DNA from 3 places in the Kitasatospora putterlickiae genome. Region 2 is predicted to be linked to each of the others. Evidence: riboswitches for the same ligand, from Rfam matches in the RefSeq annotation. Region 2 holds a riboswitch; each other region holds the start of a gene.
The links. Region 2 has a riboswitch for cyclic di-AMP ahead of ABD308_RS33155 (C40 family peptidase). Riboswitches for the same ligand answer to the same signal wherever they lie in the genome.

Region 1 (8,254 bases), on a different contig from region 2:
GAACCATGGCTCCCGACCCTATCCCCGACCAGCGGTTACGGTTCGTGGTTATGGAAGACGAAGACCTGCGGCTCGCCCCGCGCACCAAGGCCGCCGAACTGCTCGCCTGGGCGGAGGCGGAGGGCCGCGAGCCGGTCGCCGAGGGCCCGCTGCGGGCGGTGCTGGCGCTGCTGGAGCTGGGCGGTGGCAGGATGCACGACGGCTGGCCCGAACTGACCTCCGCGGTGGTGGAGCACCTGCTGTACGAACGCCTGTACCTGTACGTCCAGCCGGAGCCGGGGCAGGACCCGCTGGCGTACGGCGCGGCGGTGCGCCTGCTGGTCGACCACCAGCGCGCGGCGAAGCGGCTGAACGCCAAGCGGCAGGAGCGGCTGCACGCCGAGGCCGAGTGGCAGGGCGAGGTGGCGGCCGGGCTGCTGCGCCGGGCGGACCTGGTGACCTGGCCCCGGCTGTACGCGCTGCTGCTGCGCGCGGCCGGGGTGGACACCGGCGACGAGGCGGCGGTGCGGGCCTGGCTGGAGGGGTTCCGGGAGCTGTCCGCCCAGGAGCGTTCGGCGGCGTTCACGGCGCTGGAGGCGGACGGCGTGCTGGAGCCGGTGGACGACGGGGGCTGGGACGGCGGGGCCCGGACGCTGGCGGTCGGGATGGCCACCGACGGCGCGCGGCGGCTGCTGGAGCAGGGGCTGATGGAGCGCAGCTACCGGAACCTGGCGGAGCTGACGGCGCTGGGCCGGCCGATGCCGGAGGAGCTGGCCGGGGACTTCGGGGCGTTCGAGGAGGCCGCGGTCCGGGTGGCGCTGGAGCTGGCCGGCGGGTGGACGGTGCCGGGGCTGCCGCGGCTGCTGGTGGAGGAGTACCCGGAGCTGGCGCCGGAGCCGGGGCAGGCGGAGATCGACGCCTATCTGGCGGGGCTGGAGCCGACGGAGGACGAGGCGGAGTAGCGCCGGTGCGGCGGGAGCGTGGATTCGAGCCACCGTGCGGTCAATTCCGGTACTCATCGAGGGCTTTGGGGCCGATCAGGCGCGATGGGTCGGGCACGGTGACATCATCCGGCACGTGAAGCGTGACATGTCACATGCGCTACACGGCTCCTCTTGCCACCGTCTTCCGAAGGAGAGAACCCTCATGAAGCGATTCGCAGCCGTCCTGGCGACCGGTGCCACGCTGTCCTCGCTCGGTGTCGTGGGCGCCACCGAGGCCACCGCGCGGACCACGGGCACGGCGGCGACCACCACGGCCGCCTCGACGTCCACCTGTGCCAACGGCTTCGCCGGCGTGCTCCAGAACCGGGTCTGCATCACGGTCGACGGCACCACCGTCACGGCCGGCGGCTACACGACGCCGACCACCACCTGGACCGCGCAGGACGCCTCCTACACCCTGACCCTCGGTGTCGTCGGCGGCGCCTCGCTCGGCACCGACACCGGCAGCGGCATCCTCCCGCCCGGCGGTCGCGGGTTCGGCTACCTCGCGGCCACCGCGCCGTGCGGCTCCACGGTGACGGCCACCCTGCTGACCACCACCTGGGGCTTCGGCGCGACCGCGACCGTCACCGCGCCCGTCACCTGCTGACGCCCTGACAGCGCGGTGCCCCGCCGGACCGCGTCCGGCGGGGCACCGCGTCGTGGGCCGGGAGGCGTCAGGGGGCGACGCCGCGCTGCTCGAACCAGGCCTCCGGGTCGACGGGGGCGCCGCCGCCGGGGCGGACCTCGACGTGCAGGTGGGCGCCGGTGACGTTGCCGGTCGCGCCGACCTTGCCGATCTGCTGGCCGGGGACGACCTTGCCGGAGCCCTTGATGATCGAGGAGAGGTGGCAGTACCAGATCTCGGTGCCGTCGGGCAGCGTCTCGACGATCCGGTAGCCGTAGGCGCCGGCCCAGCCGGCCGAGGTGATGGTGCCCTGGCCGACCGCGTAGACGGGCTCGCCCTGGTCGGCGGCGAAGTCCAGGCCGGTGTGCAGGTGGGACCAGTAGCGGGCGCTCTGGCCGTAGTGGGCGGAGAGCCGGTAGTCCTTCACCGGGAGCTTGATCGCGGCGAGCTTGGCCTTCTCGGCCTCCTCGGCGGCGCGCTTGGCCTGCTCCTGCTGGGCTATCTGGGCGGCGCGCTTGGCCTCGGCCTCCTGGGCGGCCTGGACGCGGGCGTTCTCCTCGGCCGCGGTGCGCTGGCTGTCGGCCTGCTGCTGGATGCGGGCGGCGAGGGCGAGGCCGGGGTCGGCGGAGAGCGCGACCGGCTGCTCGTCGGGCGCCTCGACGGCGGGCGCGGCGGCCGGGGTGGCGGAGGCGAAGCCGGTGGCGCCCAGGGTGGCGGCGACGGCGGTGACGCCGAGCAGGGGAGCGGTGCCGCGGGACTGACGGGGCATCCGGTGCCGGCTGGTTTCGGCGGCCGGCGGGGCGCTCTCGTCGGCCGGGGCGCCGAACGGGCCCTGCCCGGTGAACGGGCCCGGATGGTCGAGCAGCCGGGTACCGGAGCCGGACGGATGTGCCGGGGTGTGCGTCGACGCCACGGAGGCGCGCTCCTTTCCTTCCTTCGCGCCTACCGGGTTAGCTGACGGGTTCGGAGCAGGAAGGTCTCCTACGGCTGGGCCTGGGCCTGGCCGATTCACCCCAAGGAACGTGGTTCCCCGGCTCCCTGGCCTGCCCGAGGGCCGGCCGGCGGGATTAGGCGACGGCGCACGGTGCCGTCTGGGTACGGCGTTGCGGACCGCGCTGCGTTATCAAACGTTAATCCGAGAGCCCCCCGATTCCAAGCCGTCCGTTGCCGTCGGCGGGACAGGGATCGGGCACCACGCGGCCCGATGGGCGTTTTGGGACGTTTGATGACAACTGACACTACCGAACGTGTCGGGACGTCAACGAACGGCCCCTCACTTGAGTACGCCTACTCATGTGCGGCCGGGCCGGACGCGGCCATCCTGGCGCCATGAGCGCACCGATGCAGACCCGCACCACGGCCGCGTACCACCTCCAGGCCGTGCTGTCCTTCGCCCTCTCCGGCACCGCCCTCGGCGTCGGGATCGCCTTCCTTCCGGTGGAGCCGTGGACCCGGGCGTTCCTCGCCGTCGGCCTGCTCTACACGATCACCTCCACGTTCACGCTGGCCAAGGTGGTCCGGGACCGGCAGGAGACCACCGAGCTGGTGACCCGGGTCGACCAGGCGCGGCTGGACAAGCTGCTGACCGAGCACGACCCGTTCAAGGTGGAGGGGGTCTGACCGGCCTCCGCGGCGGGGCCGGCCACGCGTCCGCATGTCGATAGCTTGACGGCTAAGGCTATTAGCCTTAGCTTTATGGCTATCGGCACGTCGCCGCCGATCCCGCACCCAGGAGGCTCCCCATGAACGGCACCGTCGCCCCCGTCACCCGCCACCTCGACCTGCCCGGCGGCCGGATCGCCTTCGACGACACCGGGCACGGCACGGGCGCCCCGGTCGTCCTGCTCCCCGGGATGCTCGACAGCCGGGCCGCCTACCGGCACCTGCGCCCGCTGCTGACCGCCGCCGGGCGCCGGGTGATCACCATGGACCTGCGCGGCTTCGGCGAGTCCTCGATCCGCTGGGACGACTACTCCCCCGCCGCGATCGCCGGTGACGTCCTCGCCCTGCTCGACCACCTGGGCATCGAGCGGGCCGTGCTGGCCGGCAACTCCTACACCGGCGCCAGCGTGGTCAGGGCCGCCGGGGGCGCCCCCGAGCGGGTCGCCGGGATCGTCCTGCTGGACGCCTTCGTCGAGAACGTGCCGCCGGGCGCCCTGCAGCGTCTGGCGGTCGGCGCGATGGGCGCGCTGCTGGTGCGCTCGCCCGCGTTCTGGGGTCTCTACCAGCGCAGGATGGCCTACCCGGGCCCCAGGCCGGCCGACCACGAGGAGTACGTGACCGGGTTGGTCGACGCGATGCGCACCCCGGGCCGCAGGACCGCCACCCGCGGCTACGTGCGCGGCGACTCGGCGCCCGCCGGCTGGACCGCCGCCGTGCGCTGCCCGGCGCTGGTCGTGATGGGCTCCAAGGACCCCGACTTCCCGAAGCCGGAGCTGGTCGCCGACCGGCAGGCCGCCGCGCTGAACGCGCGCAAGGTGATGATCGAGGGCGCGGGGCACTACCCGATGGCCGACCACCCCCGCGCCACCGCCGACGCCCTGCTGGCCTTCCTCGCCGACCTGGTCTGAGCACCGGCGCCCCTCCCTTCCCCGCACCTCCCCCTCGCTAGGAGAACCGCAGTGCCCCGAGTCGGACTGACCCCCGAGCAGGTCGTCGGCCACGCCCTCGCCCTCATCGACGAGCAGGGCCCCGAGGCCCTCACGCTGGCCGCCGTGGCCGCCCGCGCCGGGGTCGCCACCCCCTCGCTGTACAAGCACGTCAGCGGCGGCCTCGCCGAGCTGCGCCGGCTGGTGGCGGTCCGGGTCACCGAGGAGCTGGCCGACCGGCTCGCCGAGGCCGCGCTCGGGCGCGCCGGGGACGCGGCGGTCGCCGCCGTCCTGCGGGCCTACCACGGCTACGCCACCGAGCACCCGCACCGCTACGCCGCCCTGCCGCAGGCGCCGCAGCCGGACGCGGACCTGGTCGCGGCGGCCGGCCGGCTGGTCGGGGTGATCGTCGCGGTGCTGCGCGAGTACGGGCTGGAGGGCTCCGAGGCGATCCACGCCGCCCGTACCTTCCGCTCGCTGGCCCACGGCTTCGCCGCGCTGTCGACCGGCGGCGCCTTCCAGCTCGCCGAGGACCTCGGGGAGACCCAGGAGCGCATGATCACCGTGCTGACCGCCGGTCTGCGCGGCTGGCCCCGCCCCTGAACCGCGCGGCGGGCGGGGAACGCCGAAGGGCCCGGAGCGTCGCTCCGGGCCCTTCGGGCTGGTGTGGGGCTAACAGGACTTGAACCTGTGGCCTCTTCCTTATCAGGGAAGCGCTCTAACCGTCTGAGCTATAGCCCCGTACCGTCCGACGCCGCCCGCGTGGCGGGCACGTCGTACGGAGAAGGGTACCGGACCCGGCGGGGTGGCCCGCACACCGGTGATCCGGCGGCACGGGACCCGCCGTTCACCCCACGCCTCACCCGCTTAAGAAATAAGGTATTAAGAATTAACTGCCCCATAAGGAACCGGAGAGGCCGGCCGTCCCGTGGACCCGCGCAGCAGCCCCACCGCGCGCAGTGCCATGCGCTGCGTCCGCTTACTGCTCGGCTGCACCAGCGCCGCCGAACTGCTCGGCACCGTGCTCGCCGAGGGCCCGGGCTGGATCACCGGCGAGGGCTCGGCGCTCTACCTGCTGGACCCCGGCGGCATGCTCCGGCTCTCCGCCTCCCACGGCCTGCCCGACTGGGCCCACGAGCGCTACAGCGTGGTCGACCCGGCCAGTGAGCTGCCCGCCGCGATGGCGCTGAGGCTACGCCGCCCTTATCTACTGAGCCCCGAGCGCACCAGCGTCGACTACCCGAACCGGAACACCGGGATGGGCACCGGGATGGTCGCCGTCGTCACCCTGCCGATGGTCGTCGACGAGCGGCCGATCGGCGTGCTCGCCCTCGCCCTCGCCCACCGGGGGATCGTCCCGCGACGCGACCTGGACGTGCTGGAGACCCTCGCGGACGCCTGCGCGCACCGGCTGGCGTACCTGCTGGAGCACGCCGGGGCGCCGTCGGCCCCGCGCACCGTCGCCACCGTGCCGAACGGGGTGCGCCCCGGACCGGGGACCTGCGGCGACCCGGCCGCCGGGACGGCCCACCCGCTGCTCTCGCTCGCCGTCCGGGCCGCCGGGCACGGCGCCTTCGAACGCGACCTGGTCACCGGCGAGACCCACTGGGACGTCCAGGCGCTCCGGCTGGTCGGCCGGCCGGTGCCGCAGGACGGCGGCCCGGCCCCCGCGCCCGACCTCGACCTCGTCGTCCACCCCGAGGACCTCCCGGACGTCCAGGCCGCGCTCGCCGAGGCGCTCGCCACCGGCGGGCCGTACCGGATCCGCTACCGGGTGCCGCGCCGGGACGGCGGGGTGGTCCGGATCGAGGAGACCGGCGAGGTGATGCTGGACGTGCACCGCCGGCCGGTCCGGATCTCCGGGCTGATCGCCGACCTCGACCACGGCCGCGCCCCCGGCGAACGCCGCGCCGTCAGCCGCTCGGGAGGCAGCGCCAACGGGACGTCCGCCGCCGGGGCCCGGTCGGCGCTGCTGCTGGCGCTCACCCGGGCTCTGTCCCGGGCGGTCACCGTCCGGGACGTCACCACCGCCGTGACCGACATCGCCCGCCCCGCGTTCGGGGCGGCCGGCATCCTGCTGGACCTGGTCGACGAGGGACGGCTGCTGCCCGTCGCGCACACCGTCTACGGCGGGCCGCTGCGCACCGAGCTGACCCGGCTGGCCGACCTGTCGGAGGGCGTGATGCAGCGCGCGCTGGCCCGGTCGGCCCCGCTGTTCAGCGAGCCGGCCCGGCGCGGGCGGCGGCGGGAGGGCGAACGCCCGCCGGGAGCGGGCGCCGGGAACGGCGGTCCGCTCGCCCCGGCCGCGTGGGCGGTGCTGCCGCTGGTCGCCTCCGGGCGGCAGGTCGGCTCCTGCCTGATCACCTTCGCCACCGAGCGGGTCTTCAGCCGCGAGGACCGCACCCTCTACTCCGCCTTCGCGGGCATCCTGGCGCAGTCCCTGGAGCGGGCCCGCCTCTACGACACGCACCACCACCGGGCCACCGAGCTGCAGCGCGCGATGCTGCCGCGCACCCTGCCCCGGCTGCCCGGGATCGCCAGCGCCGCCCGCTACCTGCCGAGCACCGAGGGCATGCAGATCGGCGGCGACTGGTACGACCTGCTGCGGCTGCCGGACGGCCGGATCGGCCTGGTGATCGGCGACGTCCAGGGTCACAACGCCGAGGCCACGGCGGTGATGGGACAGCTGCGCAGCGGTCTGCGCGCGTACGCGACCGACGGGCACGATCCGGCCGCCACGCTGGCCCGCACCAGCCGGCTGCTGGCCGAACTGGACACCGAACTCTTCGCCACCTGCCTCTACCTGACCCTGGACCCGGCCGACGGCACGCTGCGGGCCGCCCGCGCCGGGCACCCGGCCCCGGTCCGGGTCACCGAGGACGCCAAGGCGGTGGAGCTGGACCTGCCCGGCGGCCCGCCGCTGGGCGTCGACCCGGACCGGCCGTACCCGCTGGCGGAGGAGCAGCTGACGCCCGGCGAGACGCTGCTCGTCTACACCGACGGTCTGGTGGAGGACCGCGAGGAGGACTACGACGAGTCGGTGCAGCGGATGCTCGGCGGGCTGGAGACGTGGGCGCGCAACGCCGGTCCGGTCCGGGTGGAGCCCGGTCCGGCGCTGGAACGATTGGCCGATCTGCTCACCCTGAACGTCACCGAACGGCGTTCGCGTCCGGACGATGTGGCGTTACTCCTGTTGCACAGGTTGTCGGCTGTGCACTAGCGAGGCCGGTGGGGCGCCGGTCGGGGGTCCACGGACCGTCCGATCGGACCCGAAGCAGTACTGATTGGCGTGGTATTGACAGGAAATAGACGAGATCCGGTCACTTGGCGAGATCCGTTCACACCATCGTAGGATCATCACCCTAGAATTCGCCGCGTGACGATGACTCAGTGGTGCGCAACGGCAACAGGCGTGCTCGCCGTCCTCGCCCTCGTGGCCGCCGCCCGCTACCGCGCGGTCGCCGCCGTCCAGCGCCGCCGGGCCGTCGAACAGCAGCGTGAGATCGCCGCCCTCCGGGACCGGCTCAACGCCGAACTCTCCCGCCGCAACGCCGAGCTGGCCGCCGTCCAGCACGAACAGGAGCTCACCGCCTCCACCCAGCGGGCCTTCCTCAGCGTGGCCCGCCGGATCCTCGTGATGGCGCACGACCAGCAGGCCCTGCTGGACGAGATGGAGCGCACCCACGACGACCCGGCCCTGCTGGACGGCCTGCTCAAGGCCGACCACGCCGCCGCCCAACAGGCCCGCCTCGCCCAGACGCTGGCCGTGCTCTGCGGCGCCCGGGCCGGCCGGCACTGGCCCGAGCCGGTCTCGCTGGAGGACGTCGTGCGCGGCGCCCAGTCACGCATCCTGCCCTTCCAGCGGGTGATGATCCGCAGCCGGATCGAAACCGCGGTGGTCGGCGCGGCCGCCGAGGCACTGATCCACGCGGTGGCCGAACTGCTGGACAACGCCACCCGCTACTCCCCGCCCAGCACCCAGGTGTTCGTCACCCTGATGCCCGTGCACAACGGCGCCGTCATCGAGATCGACGACGGCGGCGTCGGCATGCCCGAGCAGGCCGTCGCCAAGGCCT
Region 2 (5,134 bases):
ACGTGGTGCATGTCCCGGTAGAAGATCACCAGGTCTCCCGGCCGCGCTTCGGAGAGGCTGACCCGCCGGCCGGCGTACGCCTGGGCCTGCGAGGTGCGCGGCAGGGTCACTCCGGCCTGCCGCCAGCTCCAGTACATCAGACCGGAGCAGTCGAACGCCTTGGGCCCGGTGGACCCGTACACGTAGGGCGCCCCGACCATCCGCACCGCGGCGGCCAGCGCGGCGGCGCCGCGTTCGGAGGCGGCCGGGGTGCTGCCGAAGTCCAGCCGGTCGGCGCCCCGGGCGGCGCGCCGCTCCGCGTCACGGGCGTCCTGGGCGGCGAGCCGGGCCCGTTCGGCGGCGCCGAGACTGTTGAGCAGCCGCTGCGCCTTGGCGAGCCGCTGCTGGATCTGCTGCTTGCTCTCGGCCAGCGCCTTGCGGGTCTGCTCCAGCTCGGCGAGCTTGGCGGTGGTCTCGGCCCGGCGCTGGTCGAGCACCCGCTGACGGCCCAGCAGCTCGTGCAGGGTCTCGTTCTGCCGTTCGGCGGTCTGGTCGAGGGCGCGGGCCCGGGAGAGGTAGCCCGCCGGGTCGGTGGCGAGCATCAGCTGGACGGTCCTGGTCATCCCGCCGCCCCGGTACTCGGCGCCGGCCACGGTGGCGAGGTCGCCGCGCAGCCGGTTGAGCTCGTCCTGGGAGACGGCGATCTGCTCCTGCAGCGTGCCGGTCTCGTGCTGGAGCCGCTGCTGGGCCTCCTGGGCCGCGTTGAACCGCTCGGAGGCCTGCTCGGCCTCGTCGTAGAGCTGCTCCACCTGTGCCTTGACGTCCTTGCGGTCGGCCGGGGCGTCCGGCGAGCCGGGTGCGGCCTGGGCGCTGCCACCGGTCGCCACGCCCAACGCGGTGGTGGCCGCCGCGGTGAGCACCAGCGCCCGGGCGAGCACGTGCGCACCTGACAGCGGGGAACGGCGGTGCACGGCCATGCGACGTCGGCTCCGATCCTGGGCCCGGCCCGCCGCCGCACCGGGGCGGGCGGCTGTCGAAGCGGGTGTCCGGTGGCAGACGTTAGCGAGTCAGGGCAACCGATTCCAAACCCCTCCGAACTCGAATATTCAGACACTTATCGGACGTCAGATCGGTTCGCGGACCGAGCGCCCCGACGAGCCCGGGAAAAGCCGCAGGCCCGGCCTCCCGCGTGGGGAGACCGGGCCCGACGGAGCCTGCCGACCTTCGGTCAGAGGCGCACGATGGTGTTGACCGGCATGTTGGACGCCGACTCGTAGCGGACCGACGCGCCCGGCTTCGGGGCGTGGATGACCTGGCCGCCGCCGACGTAGATGCCCACGTGGTGGCGGTCGCCGTAGAAGATCACCAGGTCGCCGGGCTGGGCCTTGGAGATGTCCGAGCCGATCTGGGTGCCGGCGTTGGCCTGCGCCTGCGAGGTGCGCGGCAGCGACACGCCGGCCTGGGCGTACGCCCAGCCGGTGAGGCCCGAGCAGTCGAAGGAGTTCGGACCGGTGGCGCCGTACACGTACGGGGCGCCGAGCTTGCTCTCGGCGGCCGCGATCGCGGCCGCACCGCGCGAGCTGTTGGCGGCCGGGGCGGCGGGCGCGGCCGGCTTGGACGCCGCGGCGGCCGGGGCCGAGGAGGGCGCGGACGGCGCGCTCAGGTTGCTGCGGTTGGTGTCGCGGGAGGCGCGCTCGGCGTCGGCCTTCTCCTTGGCGGCCTTGGCGGCCTCGGCCTTGGCGGCGTCCGCCTTCGCCTTGGCCTCGGCGGCGGCCTTCTCCTCGGCGGCGCGGATCGCCTGGCGCTCCTGCTCGGTGAGCGTGTTGAGCAGGTCCTGGGCCTTCTGCAGCTTGCCCTGGACGTCCTCCTTGGAGCTCTTCAGCTGCTGGGTGGTGGACTCCAGCTCGCCGAGCTTGGCCTGGGTCTCGGTGCGGTCCTGGTCCAGCCTGCGCTGCTGCTCCTGGAGCTCCTTCAGCGCGCCGGACTGGGTGGAGCCGGCCTGGTTCAGGGCGTCGGCCTGGTTGAGGAAGTTGTCCGGGCTGGCGGAGAGCATCAGCTGGACGGTCTGCGATATGCCGCCCGTGCGGTACTGCTCGCCGGCGATCTCGGCGAGGCCGCCCTGCGCCTCCGTCACCACGGCCTGCTGGCGGGCCACCTTGTCCTGCAGCTCGGCGACCTGCTTCTGCAGCTCCTGCTGCTTGGCCTGGGCGCCGTTGTACTTCTCGGTGGCGACCTCGGCCTGCTCGTTGAGCTGGTCGACCTGCTCCTTGACCTGGTCCTTGGTCGGCGCCGGGTCGGCGTGCGCGCCGGACTGCGCGGACAGGGCGACGGCAGCGGCGGCGACACCGGTCAGGATCGAGACACGGGCGCGGCCGGCGGGCTTGGGACGACGATGGGACGCCACGAAGGCGGACTCCTTCTTCCTCATCCGCCTACCGGGTGAGCTGACGGGTTCGGGCGGAAGCGTGCCCTACGACGCCTCACCCGCCGCTCGCGCGGCCGGCCTGGCGCCGATTCACCCCGGAGGAACGTGTGGTTCCCCGGCTCCGCTCCACAGCGGACCCCCGACTGCTGGGCCCTCGTTCGGACGGGTGACCCGAAGGCCCCGTCCCGCTGCTTCACGAACTCGGCGGCGAACCCCGCCGCCACCCAGGCTGGGTGATCGACTGTGCGTGGTTCGAGGCACGACCCTAGTAACAGATCCGTGATCCGTTCAAATCCTTGTCAGAAAAAAGTCGGAAGAATACCCAAGTTCCCTTGTGAATATGACCGAATGTGATCACATCCCCACGGCGAGCTGATCATTGTCCGTCAGATGTTCGAAAGCGCACGCGAAACGCCGACGCCACCTCCGACCGGAGGTGGCGCTGATCACAGGAGTCCCAGCGGACCCCCGGGCGTGTCGTGGCGAGCCGTCAGACCCGGCGGATCGTGTTGATCTTCATGGCGTCGGCCTTCATCACCTTCACCACGTCACCGGTGCGCGGCGCGTGCACCACCATGCCGTTGCCGATGTACATGCCGACGTGGCTGCGGTCGTCGCGATAGACGATCAGGTCGCCCGGCTGGGCCTCGGCCAGGGACGGCACCCGGGTGCCGTAGTTGCCCTGCGCCTGCGAGGTGCGCGGCAGCGAGACGCCGGCCTTGCCGTAGGCCCAGACCATCAGGCCGGAGCAGTCGAAGCCGCTCGGGCCGGTGGAGCCCCAGACGTACGGCGAGCCCTGCTTGCTCATCGCGAGCGAGACCGCGGAACCCGCCTTGCCGCTCGCCTGCGGCAGGCTGCCCAGGTCGGTGCGCTCGCTGCCGCGCGAGGCGCGGTCGGACTGCTGCTGCGCCGCCTTCAGCGCCGCGCGGTCGGCGGCGCTGAGCGAGTTCAGCAGGTCCTGGGCCTCCTTCAGCTTCTTGTTGACCTCGGCCTTGGACTGGTTGAGGTCCTTGGTGGTGCTGTCCAGCGAGGCCAGCACGGCGGCCGCCTCGGCCTTCTGCTGGTCGAGCCGGCGCTGCTGCTCCTGCAGGCCCTTGAGCGCCTCGGCCTGGCTGGAGCTGGCCTGCTGCACGCTGGAGGCCTTGTCCAGGTAGCCGGACGGGTCGGAGGTGAGCATCAGCTGGACCGACGGGTCGATGCCGCCGGTGCGGTACTGCTCGCCCGCCACCTCGGACAGCCCGGCCTGCAGCTGGGTCATCTGCTCCTGGCCGCGGGCCACCTGGTCCTGCAGCTGGTCCGCCTGCTTGCGCAGCTGGTCGGCACGCTCCTTGGCGCCGTTGTACTTCTCGGTGGCCTGCTCGGCCTCTTCCTGCAACTGGTCGATCTGCGCCTTGACGTCGTCCTTCTTCGGCGACGGGCTGGGCGCGGCGTGGGCGGCGACCTGGGCGGAGAGAGCGACCGCGGTCGCAGCGGCAGCGGTGAGCACGGAGACCCGCGCGCGGCTCGGCTGCTTGGGACGGCGGTGGGAGGCCAAGGGACCGGCTCCTTCTTCCAATGGCCTCACCCGAACGGGTGAGAATCCGGAAAATAGGTTTGACGCCAGACACTAGTGAAGATCCACGGTTCGCGCCACTCCCCCGATCGCGTGAACCCGAACCGCCGATCTGACTTCACAGAACTCGCACAACACCGCAATCCAGGCGCTGACCAGCCGTCATACCGACCGGCCCGCACCCGGAAGCGGCTACGGCCGGGCCAGCCGGTTCAGCAACAGCACCGACGCGACGGGGCGCGCGCCGGCCTTCCGCACGCCCTCCGCGACCTCCCGGTCGGTCGAGACCACCACCACCGGGCGCCCCTGCGGCTCGGCCCGCACCAGACGGCGGATCAGCTCGTCCGCCGTCTCCCCCGTCCGGCTGAACCGCACCCGCACCCCGCGCGGCGGCGCCATGATCACCGGCACGTCCAGGTCCTGGCCGTCGAACACACACGTGACCTCCGCCTGGGTGCGCTGCGCCAGCATCGCCAGCCCGCCCAGCAGCCGGATCCGCTGCTGCTCCAGCGGCAGCGTCGGATAGCCCGTCTTGGTCACGTTGTAGCCGTCCACCACCAGATGGACCTGCGGGATCGCCAGCAGCTGGTCCAGCAGCGCGGGATCGTCCTCGGCCAGACCGCGCCGCGCCACGTCGTGCGGCGAGGCCGCGCCCGGCACCACCGCCTCCACCAGGTCCGCCGGGCGGATCTGGGACACCGGCAGCGCCAGCTCCCGCTGCAGCCCCTGGGCCGACTGCAGCACGGTGTCCAGCAGCAGCCGTAGCCGCATGTCCTCGACGCTGCGCCCCTCGCGGGCCGAACGGCGATTCTGCTCCGCGGCGTTCTCCAGTTCCGTGACCCGGTGCCGCAGCCGGCGCGCCTCGCTCTCCGCCGCGCTCCGCTCGGCCGCCGCCTGCGCCCTGACCGCCTCCAGCTCGGCGGCCACCTTGCGGGTCTCCGCCTGCGCCCGGCGGGTGTCGCTCTCCAGCGACCGCAGCCTGCGGCGCAGCGAGTCCGCCTCCCGCCGGACGTCCTCCGACTCGGCCCGCTGCCGCTCCAGGTCGGAGCGCGCCGCGGAGCGCACCTCGGCCAGCTCGGCCTGCAGCTTCTCCACCAGCCGGGCCGCCTCGGCCGCCGCGCCCTCGGCGCCCGCCCGCTCGGCCTCCTCGCCGGCCTCGGCCACCAGGCGGCTCCACC
Region 3 (8,254 bases), on a different contig from region 2:
TGCGACATCATGCAGCGGTAGCCGTTGCGCTGGGCCAGCTCGACGGCGTCCAGGGTCTCGGTCAGCGAGCCGATCTGGTTGACCTTCACCAGCAGCGCGTTGGCGGTGCCGGTCTCGATGCCGCGGGCCAGGCGGGCCGGGTTGGTGACGAACAGGTCGTCGCCGACCAGCTGGACCTTGTCGCCCAGCTTGTCGGTCATGGCCTTCCAGCCGTCCCAGTCCGACTCGTCCAGCGGGTCCTCGATGGAGACCAGCGGGTAGGCGGCGACCAGGCCGGCGTAGTACTCGATCAGCTCGGCGGAGGTGAGCGCCTTGCCCTCGAACTGGTAGGCGCCGTCCTCGTAGAACTCGGAGGAGGCGACGTCCAGGGCCAGCGCGACGTCCTTGCCCGGCACGTAGCCGGCCTTCTGGATGGCCTCGACGATGAGGTCCAGGGCCTCGCGGTTGGAGTCCAGGTTCGGGGCGAAGCCGCCCTCGTCGCCCAGACCGGTCGACAGACCGCGCTCCTTCAGCACGCCCTTGAGGGTGTGGTAGACCTCGACGCCCCAGCGGACGGCCTCGGAGAAGGACTCCGCGCCGATCGGGGCGATCATGAACTCCTGGATGTCGACGTTGGAGTCCGCGTGCGAGCCGCCGTTGAGGATGTTCATCATCGGGACCGGCAGGACGTGCGCGTTCGGGCCGCCCAGGTAGCGGAACAGCGGCAGGTCGCTGGCCTCGGAGGCGGCGTGCGCGACGGCCAGCGAGACGCCCAGGATGGCGTTGGCGCCGAGCGAGGACTTGTCCGGGGTGGCGTCCAGGTCGAGCATGGCCTGGTCGATCAGGCGCTGCTCGGTGGCGTCGTAGCCGACCAGCTCCGGGCCGATCTGCTCGATGACGGCCAGGACGGCCTTCTCCACGCCCTTGCCGAAGTAGCGGTTCTTGTCACCGTCGCGGAGCTCCAGCGCCTCGAAGGCACCGGTGGAGGCACCCGACGGGACGGCGGCACGGCCCGTGCTGCCGTCGTCGAGGCCGACCTCGACCTCGACCGTGGGGTTGCCGCGCGAGTCGAGAATCTCACGGGCGACGACGACATCGATGGACGGCACGAGGCATCTCCTAGCGGAAGCAGGGTCGGCTGACGTGGGGTGCGGTCGGCCGGACGATTGCGGAGTCGTTACGACCAGAGCCTAACCGCACGGGCTGTCCGGGCCACGTCGACCTCGGTTCCGTCTCAGCGTGTGGCCCGGCTACCCACCGGTAGTTCACCTGGTTGCCCGGCCGGAGAGGTCCGGATGCGGACGAAGGGGGCCCAATCGGCCCCCTCCGTCCATCCGCTTCGTCCGTCCGCTTCGTCCGTCCGGTTTCGCCCGCCCGGTCAGACCGGGCGGACCGGTCGTCAGGCGAGGGTCAGGACCTGGCCCGGGACGATCAGGTTCGGGTCGGTGCCGACGGTGGCGCGGTTGCCGTCGTACAGGGCCTTCCAGCCGCCGGAGACGCCCTGGGCGGTGGCGATCCCGGCGAGCGTGTCGCCGGAGCGGACGGTGTAGCCCTGGCCGGCCGGCTGCTGCTGCTGCGCGGCGGGGGCCTGGGCGGCCTGCTGGCCGGCGTACTGCTGGTAGACGCCCTGGTGGCTGGTCCAGTACCAGGCGCCGTTGCTCTGGTACCAGTACACCTTGGCGTCGGCGTCCCAGCCGGCCTTGCCGGAGAAGGCCGGCGACTGCTGCTGCGCCTGCGGGGCCTCCTGCTTGGGGGCGGCGTGCTTCGGCGCGTACGGCTGGGCCGCCTGCGGCTTGGCGGCCTGCTGGGTCTCCTGCTTGGGCGCGGCGTGCTTCGGCGCGGCGGCCTTCGGGGCCTCCTGCTGCGGCTTGGCCTCCTGGGCGGCCTGCGGGACCTGCGGCTTCGGGGCGGCCGGCTTGGCGGGCGTCGAGGTGTCGACCGCCGCCGGGGCGCCGCCCTTGGTCAGGCCGGCCTTCTTGGAGCAGACCGGCCAGGCGCCCGGGCCCTGCGAGGCGAGGACCTTCTCGGCGACCGATATCTGCTGGGCCTTCGAGGCCTGGTTGGCCTGCGGCGCGTAGGCGGCGCCGCCGAACGCCTTCCAGGTGCTGGCGGTGAACTGGAGGCCGCCGTAGAAGCCGTTGCCGGTGTTGATGCTCCAGTTGCCGCCGCTCTCGCACTGGGCGACCGCGTCCCAGGTGGAGACCGGGGCGGCGGAGGCGCCGGTGGCGCTGAGGATCGGCATCGCCAGTCCGACGCCGGCGACGCCGGCGACGGCGATGGCCTTCTCGGCCTGGGTACGGCGACGGTGACGACCGGTTCCAACGAGCAGCATGAAGAGGTCCCTCTCCGCACGCCTGCGAGGTGAGCTGTCGGGTTCGGACCGGGAGGTGGCCCGGCCGCGCTGAGGCGGCTTCACCCCTAGCCGTGGGAGACGGCGCAAAACCTGGGTCCCCCGCCCCTGCCCAGGGTTCTGGTCGGTTTCCCGTGGCGCGGCGGGCAGGACTCGGCGTTCCGCGCACGGGGCCCGCAGCTGCGGGCTCCACGGAGAGTAGACAGATCTTCAGAGCAATCACAAGCTCATATCGCCGATATCACATGGACATCACGTCATGTGATTGATTGCCTACCAACCGGGGCGGTATGTCCGGATTGAGGGTGGTTCAGATGCCTGGTAACCGGGTAACGGAGAGCGCCCGTCAGTGCCTCGTGCGGTTCCGTCAGCTCCCGCCCGGGCCCGCCGTCAGCTCCCCGAGCCGGTCTCCGAGCCGGTCTCCGGAGCCTTCCCGACGGGCGCTTTCTCCGGCGTGAATTCCACCGGAAGTTCACGGAGTCCACGCATGATCAGACCACCGCGCCAGCGCAGCTCCTCCGGGTCCGCGGCGAGCCGCAGGTCCGGCAGCCGGGTCAGCAGGGTGGCCAGCGCGGCCCGCCCCTCCAGCCTCGCCAGCGGCGCGCCGATGCAGTAGTGGATGCCGTGCCCGAACCCCAGGTGCGGGTTGTCCGTCCGGGCCAGGTCCAGGGTGTTCTCGTCGGCGAACCTGGCCGGGTCCCGGTCCGCCGCCGCGAGCACCACCAGCACCGGGTCGCCGACCGGGATCTCCACCCCGCCGATGGTCAGCGGGCTGGTCGCGAACCGCCAGGTGGCCAGTTCCACCGGCCCGTCGTAGCGCAGGAGTTCCTCGATCCCGGTCTCCAGCAGAGCGCTCTCCCCGCGGGCGACGGACTCCTGGAGCAGGGCGCGCTGCCCCGGGTTGCGCAGCAGCGCGTACACGCCGTTGCCGATCAGGTTGACCGTCGTCTCGAAGCCGGCGAAGAGCAGGATGAAGGCCATCGCCGCGGCCTCGTTCTCGGTCAGGTGCTCGCCGTGGTCGCTGGCCCGGATCAGCCCCGAGATCAGGTCGTCGCCGAGGTCCGCCCGCTTGCGGTGGATCAGCTCCGCCAGATAGGCGCGCATCCGCTTCACCGCGCGCCCCACCCCGCCGCGCTGGCCGCCGCCCTGCCCCGGCTTGGTGTGCCGCAGCATCATCCCGGCCCAGTCCCGGAAGTCGTCCTGGTCCTCGGCCGGCACCCCGAGCAGGTCGCAGATCGCGTAGATGGGGAGCGGGAAGGCGAACTCGTGGATGAGGTCGGCGGACCCGCGGGCCGCGAAGCCGTCGATCAGCCGGTCGGTCAGCCGCTGCACCTGCGGCTCGAAGGCCGCCACCCGGCGCGGCGTGAACGCCTTCGACACCAGCCGGCGCAGCCGGGTGTGGTCCGGCGGGTCGATGTTCAGCAGGTGCGTCATGAGGTCGGCCTGGCGTTCGCCCGGGATGCCGACCCGGCCGGTGCGGTGGGCCTGCTCGCTGTGGTGCACCGGGTTCTTGGAGAGCCGGCCGTCCGCGAGCGCCTGCCGGGCGTCCGCGTACCGGGTGACCAGCCACGCCTCCACCCCGCTGGGCAGGGTGGTCCGGTGCACCGGCTCGTGCTCGCGCAGCCACGCGTACGCGGGGTACGGATCGGCGGCGAACTCCCAGGTGAACAGGGGCGGACGGGCGGAGGCGGGCTGAGCTGGCATGGGTCGACGGTATCCCGGGCGTGTCCGGCCCACCGCACGGTGCGCGCGCGGGTGGCGGGACGGCGGTCCCGAGCGGCCGGGCGCGGCAGGCGTGAGCCTGGTCACCTGAGGGGTAATTCCTGTCGCGGAGGGTCAGGACCTGCCTACGATCCTCCGCAAGATGCGCGTGGGCGCCGGTGCGGAGCCGCCCACAGGGAGGAGCAAGCCATGCGGGTCAACGGTTCGGTCGTCGTGATCGCCGTACTCGACGGCGGGTCGGGGGCGGACCTCGCCCGCTGGCTCACCGCGGCGGGAGCCGCCGGCATGCTGATCGCCGACCTGCGGGTCGGGATCGCCGAGGACCTCGCCACCGAGCTCGACCGGCCGGGCTGCCCCGTCGTCGGCGTCTGCGGCGACGTCCGCCGGCCCAGCGACGTCGCCGCGCTGGTCGACACCGCCGAGAAGCACCTGGGCCCGATCGACCTGTTCTGCGTGGCCGGACCGGACGGCGAGCGGATCGTCTCCCTCGCCGACCTGCCCGACCACCTCGACCTGGAGCGGCTCGCCGAACTCGTCGCCCTGGTCGGCGAGGCGATCGGCGAGGTCGTCGTGCCGGCGCAGCGCCGGCCGGTGGAGGACGTCGCCGCCGCCTGACGTCCGAGGCCCGGCCGTGGCCGGCCGGGCTGTTCGGTGCGGCTACCCGGTTGGGCTACTCGGTGGGGCCACTCGGTGGGGCTACTCGGCGGGCTTGAGCCCCTCGGCGGCGCGGACCGCGTCCCGGTAGCCGCGCGCCGAGGCCCGCAGCGCGGCGTCCACGTCCACCCCGGCGTCGTGCGCCCGCTGCGCGACCGCGAGCAGCAGCCGGCCCACCGACTCCGCCGTCAGCCCGGCGGGCAGTTCGTACGGCTCGTCCGGCACGCCCGTGAAGCCCGCCCGGCGCACCCGGGACACCAGCTTCGCCGCGTAGGCGAGCGAGGGCAGCCCGGGCGGCACGCCGTCCAGCACCGACTCGCGCTCCGACTTCTCGGCCGCCTTGAGCGCCTCCCAGCTGGCCTCCACCTCGGCCGCACCGCTCGCCTCGGCGTCGCCGAACACGTGCGGGTGGCGGTACATCAGCTTGTCGACGATGTCGCCCGCCACGTCGTCGATCGAGAAGGCGCCGGTGGGGTGCTCCTCGGCGATCCGGGAGTGGAAGAAGACCTGGAGCAGGACGTCGCCCAGCTCCTCGCGGAGCATGTCGCGGTCCCCCTCCTCGATCGCCTCGACCAGCTCGTAGGCCTCCTCGACCAGGTACTTCACCAGGCTGGCGTGGGTCTGCTCGGCGTCCCACGGGCAGCCGCCCGGCGAGCGGAGCCGGTCCATCACGGAGACCAGGTCCAGCAGCCGCGCGCCCGGCAGGTCGTACGAGCCGGGCAGCACCTCGATCTCCGGCACCTCGCCGGCGTGCTCGACCGCGAGGCGGGCCAGCGCGTCGGTCAGCCCGGGGTCGCCGTCCGGGCTGCCCAGCCAGACCGTCGGGCCGGCGTCGGCGTCCTGCCCGGCCTGACCGGCGGGCTGACCGGCGGGCTCGGTGTCCTGACCGGCGGGCTCGGCCGGGCCCTCGGTCAGCAGCCGGGCCAGCGCGGGGGCGGAGCCGGGGGCCACGATCCGGACCTCGACGCCGGCCTGCGCCAGCGCGGGCAGCTGCGGGTGGGCGGGGTCGGCGGCGAGCACCCGCCCGGCCGACCGCAGCGCCTCCCAGGCGGGCCACGACAGCAGGCCGGGGGCCACCCGGTGGGTGGTGATGAGGAGGATCAGCTTCGCGCCCGGAGGATTCGTCGTCACACCCCGAACCTACCCGTCCGGCCCACACAGCTCGGGGTGCGCGTCAACCCTGACGATCGTCAAGGTCGGCCCCTGTCTTTCGGGTCGGGTCGGCCACCCCCTCCGCACCCTACGGTCCGTGGCATGACGAACACGCTCAGGAACAGAACGGCCCTCGCGGTGGTGCTGCTGGGGGCGGGCACCGGCGCGGTCGGGTGGCTGGCGCCGGGGCGCGCGGGCGGGGACGGACCGGTCCGGGTGGTCACCGGCTGGTCCGCCGACGCCTACCGCCGGGTGGCCGACGCCGTCGCCGACGCCCCGCCCCGGCTCGCCGCCCTGCTGGAGCCCGCCACCGAGGCCGGGCTGCTGGTGCTGGGCCTGCTGCTGGTGCTCTGCTGGTGGACGGCGCGCGGGCGGCGGGCCGCCGACGCGGTCGCGGGCGTCGCGCTCACCGGCCTCGGCACGGTGCTCGGGTACGGGGCGAGCGAGTTGCTGAAGCTCGTGCTCGACGAGGAGCGGCCCTGCCGGGCGCTGGCCGCCCTGCCGTCCACCGCGCTCGCCGACTGCCCGCCGCCGGGTGACTGGTCCTTCCCCAGCAACCACGCGACCCTGGCCGTCGCGCTGGCCACCGGGCTGGTGCTGCTGCGGCCGCGCCGGGCGGCCTGGGTGGCCTGGGCGCCGTGGCTGCCGTGGCTGCCGTGGGCGGCCGTACCCGTCGGCCTCGGCACGGCCGGCCTGCGGGTCGCCGCCGGGGTGCACTACCCGCACGACGTGCTCGCCGGCGCGGTCCTGGGCGGGACGGTCACGGCGGCGGTGGTCGTCGCTCTGCTGCCGTCCGCGACGGCGGCGGTCGGCGCGCTGGGCGGCGTGCGGCTGCTCGGTCCGCTGCTGCTCCGTCCGCTGCCGGCGACGCCCGTCCTGGCACCCGGCACGGCGTCCGGCACGGCGTCAGGACGACGGGCCCGCGGCCAGACCGGCCTCATGGGCGAGGACGGCGGCGGCCGCCCGGTTGGCCACCCCCAGCCGCGCCAGGACGTTGCTGACGTGCGCCTTCACCGTGCCCTCCACCACCCCGATCCGACGGGCGATCTGGCCGTTGGACAGCCCGGCGGCGACCAGCGCCAGCACGTCGCGTTCGCGGGCGGTCAGCCCGGCCACCCGGCGCTGGGCGGCGGCCCTGCGGTCGGCAGGCCCACCGGCCCCGCTGGCGGCGAGGTGGGCCACCACCCGGGCGGCCACCCGGGGTGAGAGGTAGGCAGCGCCGTCCGCCACCGAGCGGACCCCGGCGATCAGCTCCTCCGGCTCGCCGGACTTGATCAGGAAACCGTTGGCGCCCCCTCCGAGGGCCCGCAGGATGTAGTCGTCCTCACCGAAGGTGGTCAGCATGACGATCCCGGTCGGCGCCCCGGTCCGGGTGGTGACGGCGCCCCGGCGGATCTCGGCGGCGGCGGCGATGCCGTCCGTCCCGGGCATCCGGATGTCCAGCACCGCGACGTCCGGGCGGTGGCGCCGGACCAGGTCGACCGCCTCCCGCCCGTCCCCGGTCTCGGCGACGATCTCGATGCCCGGGTCGGTGGCGAGCACGGCCCGCACCCCGGCCCGCACCATCGGCTCGTCGTCCGCGATCAGCACCCGGATCGGTGGGCGGGCCCCGTTCTCCCGCTCCACGCCGTTCACCGGGCGCTCACTGGATCAGGGCGTCCAGGGAGATCAGCACGTCGTTCCGGAAGCAGAGCCGGTACGCGTCCCCGGAGCGGTCGTCGTTGAACGTCTCGGCCGTCATCGCGTAGTACTCGCATGTCACTCCCTCTCCGCCGGGCGGTGGGTTGCCCACGGACGGATGGTACGGAAACTGACGTTCCGGCAGAAATCGCTGGACGGTGGCCCGGTCCTGGCCGACGCGCAGCGACGCGTAGTCGGCGGGGTCGAGGACGGACCGGCCGGTCACCTGGATGGTCCAGCCCCGCAGCACGGCGGTCAGGACCAGGGCGACGGTCAGCGGCACCAGCACCACGGCCGCCATCATCCGGCCCACCCGGCGGCGGGCCCGGCGCAGTTCACCGGCGGGCGAGACCGACACCGGCAGCGGCTCCGGGCCGCCCGCCGGGGCACCGGCACGCGGCAGCCGGGCCCGGACCTCGAAGCCCCCGTCGTCACGGGGCCCGTGCCCGAAGGTGCCGCCGGCCAGCCTGACCCGCTCGGCCAGACCGATGAGGCCGCGACCACCCGTCACCGGCCCGGGCGAGCCGCCGCCCGGGGGCGGTCCGTTGACCACCCGGACCACGGCACCGTCCGGGGAGTACCCGACCCGCACCGCGACCGGCGCCCCCGGGGCGTGCTTGGCGACGTTGGTCAGCGCCTCCTGGACCACCCGGTAGGCGGCGTGCTCGGCCGCCCTCGGCAGCCCGTCCGGCTCACCGGTCACGGTCAGCCGGACGT

Region 1: linked by a shared signal. The riboswitch ahead of ABD308_RS08090 (M23 family metallopeptidase) and the one ahead of ABD308_RS33155 (C40 family peptidase) in region 2 are both predicted to bind cyclic di-AMP.
Region 3: linked by a shared signal. The riboswitch ahead of ABD308_RS15315 (LysM peptidoglycan-binding domain-containing protein) and the one ahead of ABD308_RS33155 (C40 family peptidase) in region 2 are both predicted to bind cyclic di-AMP.

The regions. Positions count from the first base shown of each region.
Region 1 is NZ_BAAAKJ010000069.1:269-8,522, reverse strand. Features, by position in the region: gene ABD308_RS08105 (GNAT family N-acetyltransferase) at 1-7, opposite strand, end outside; gene ABD308_RS08100 (hypothetical protein) at 51-941, shown strand; gene ABD308_RS08095 (hypothetical protein) at 1,126-1,572, shown strand; gene ABD308_RS08090 (M23 family metallopeptidase) at 1,640-2,503, opposite strand; cyclic di-AMP (ydaO/yuaA leader) riboswitch at 2,516-2,674, opposite strand; gene ABD308_RS08085 (YiaA/YiaB family inner membrane protein) at 2,920-3,210, shown strand; gene ABD308_RS08080 (alpha/beta fold hydrolase) at 3,333-4,160, shown strand; gene ABD308_RS08075 (TetR/AcrR family transcriptional regulator) at 4,212-4,781, shown strand; tRNA gene ABD308_RS08070 (tRNA-Ile) at 4,846-4,919, opposite strand; gene ABD308_RS08065 (SpoIIE family protein phosphatase) at 5,107-7,398, shown strand; partial or broken gene ABD308_RS08060 (sensor histidine kinase) at 7,561-8,254, shown strand, end outside.
Region 2 is NZ_BAAAKJ010000374.1:215-5,348, forward strand. Features, by position in the region: gene ABD308_RS33150 (C40 family peptidase) at 1-956, opposite strand, end outside; gene ABD308_RS33155 (C40 family peptidase) at 1,208-2,383, opposite strand; cyclic di-AMP (ydaO/yuaA leader) riboswitch at 2,394-2,548, opposite strand; gene ABD308_RS33160 (C40 family peptidase) at 2,895-3,938, opposite strand; partial or broken gene ABD308_RS33165 (NYN domain-containing protein) at 4,149-5,134, opposite strand, start outside.
Region 3 is NZ_BAAAKJ010000147.1:1,194-9,447, reverse strand. Features, by position in the region: gene eno (phosphopyruvate hydratase) at 1-1,088, opposite strand, end outside; gene ABD308_RS15315 (LysM peptidoglycan-binding domain-containing protein) at 1,379-2,311, opposite strand; cyclic di-AMP (ydaO/yuaA leader) riboswitch at 2,317-2,465, opposite strand; gene ABD308_RS15310 (cytochrome P450 family protein) at 2,720-4,033, opposite strand; gene ABD308_RS15305 (SDR family NAD(P)-dependent oxidoreductase) at 4,241-4,666, shown strand; gene ABD308_RS15300 (nucleoside triphosphate pyrophosphohydrolase) at 4,748-5,836, opposite strand; partial or broken gene ABD308_RS15295 (phosphatase PAP2 family protein) at 5,960-6,577, shown strand; gene ABD308_RS15290 (response regulator) at 6,764-7,423, opposite strand; partial or broken gene ABD308_RS15285 (sensor histidine kinase) at 7,500-8,254, opposite strand, start outside.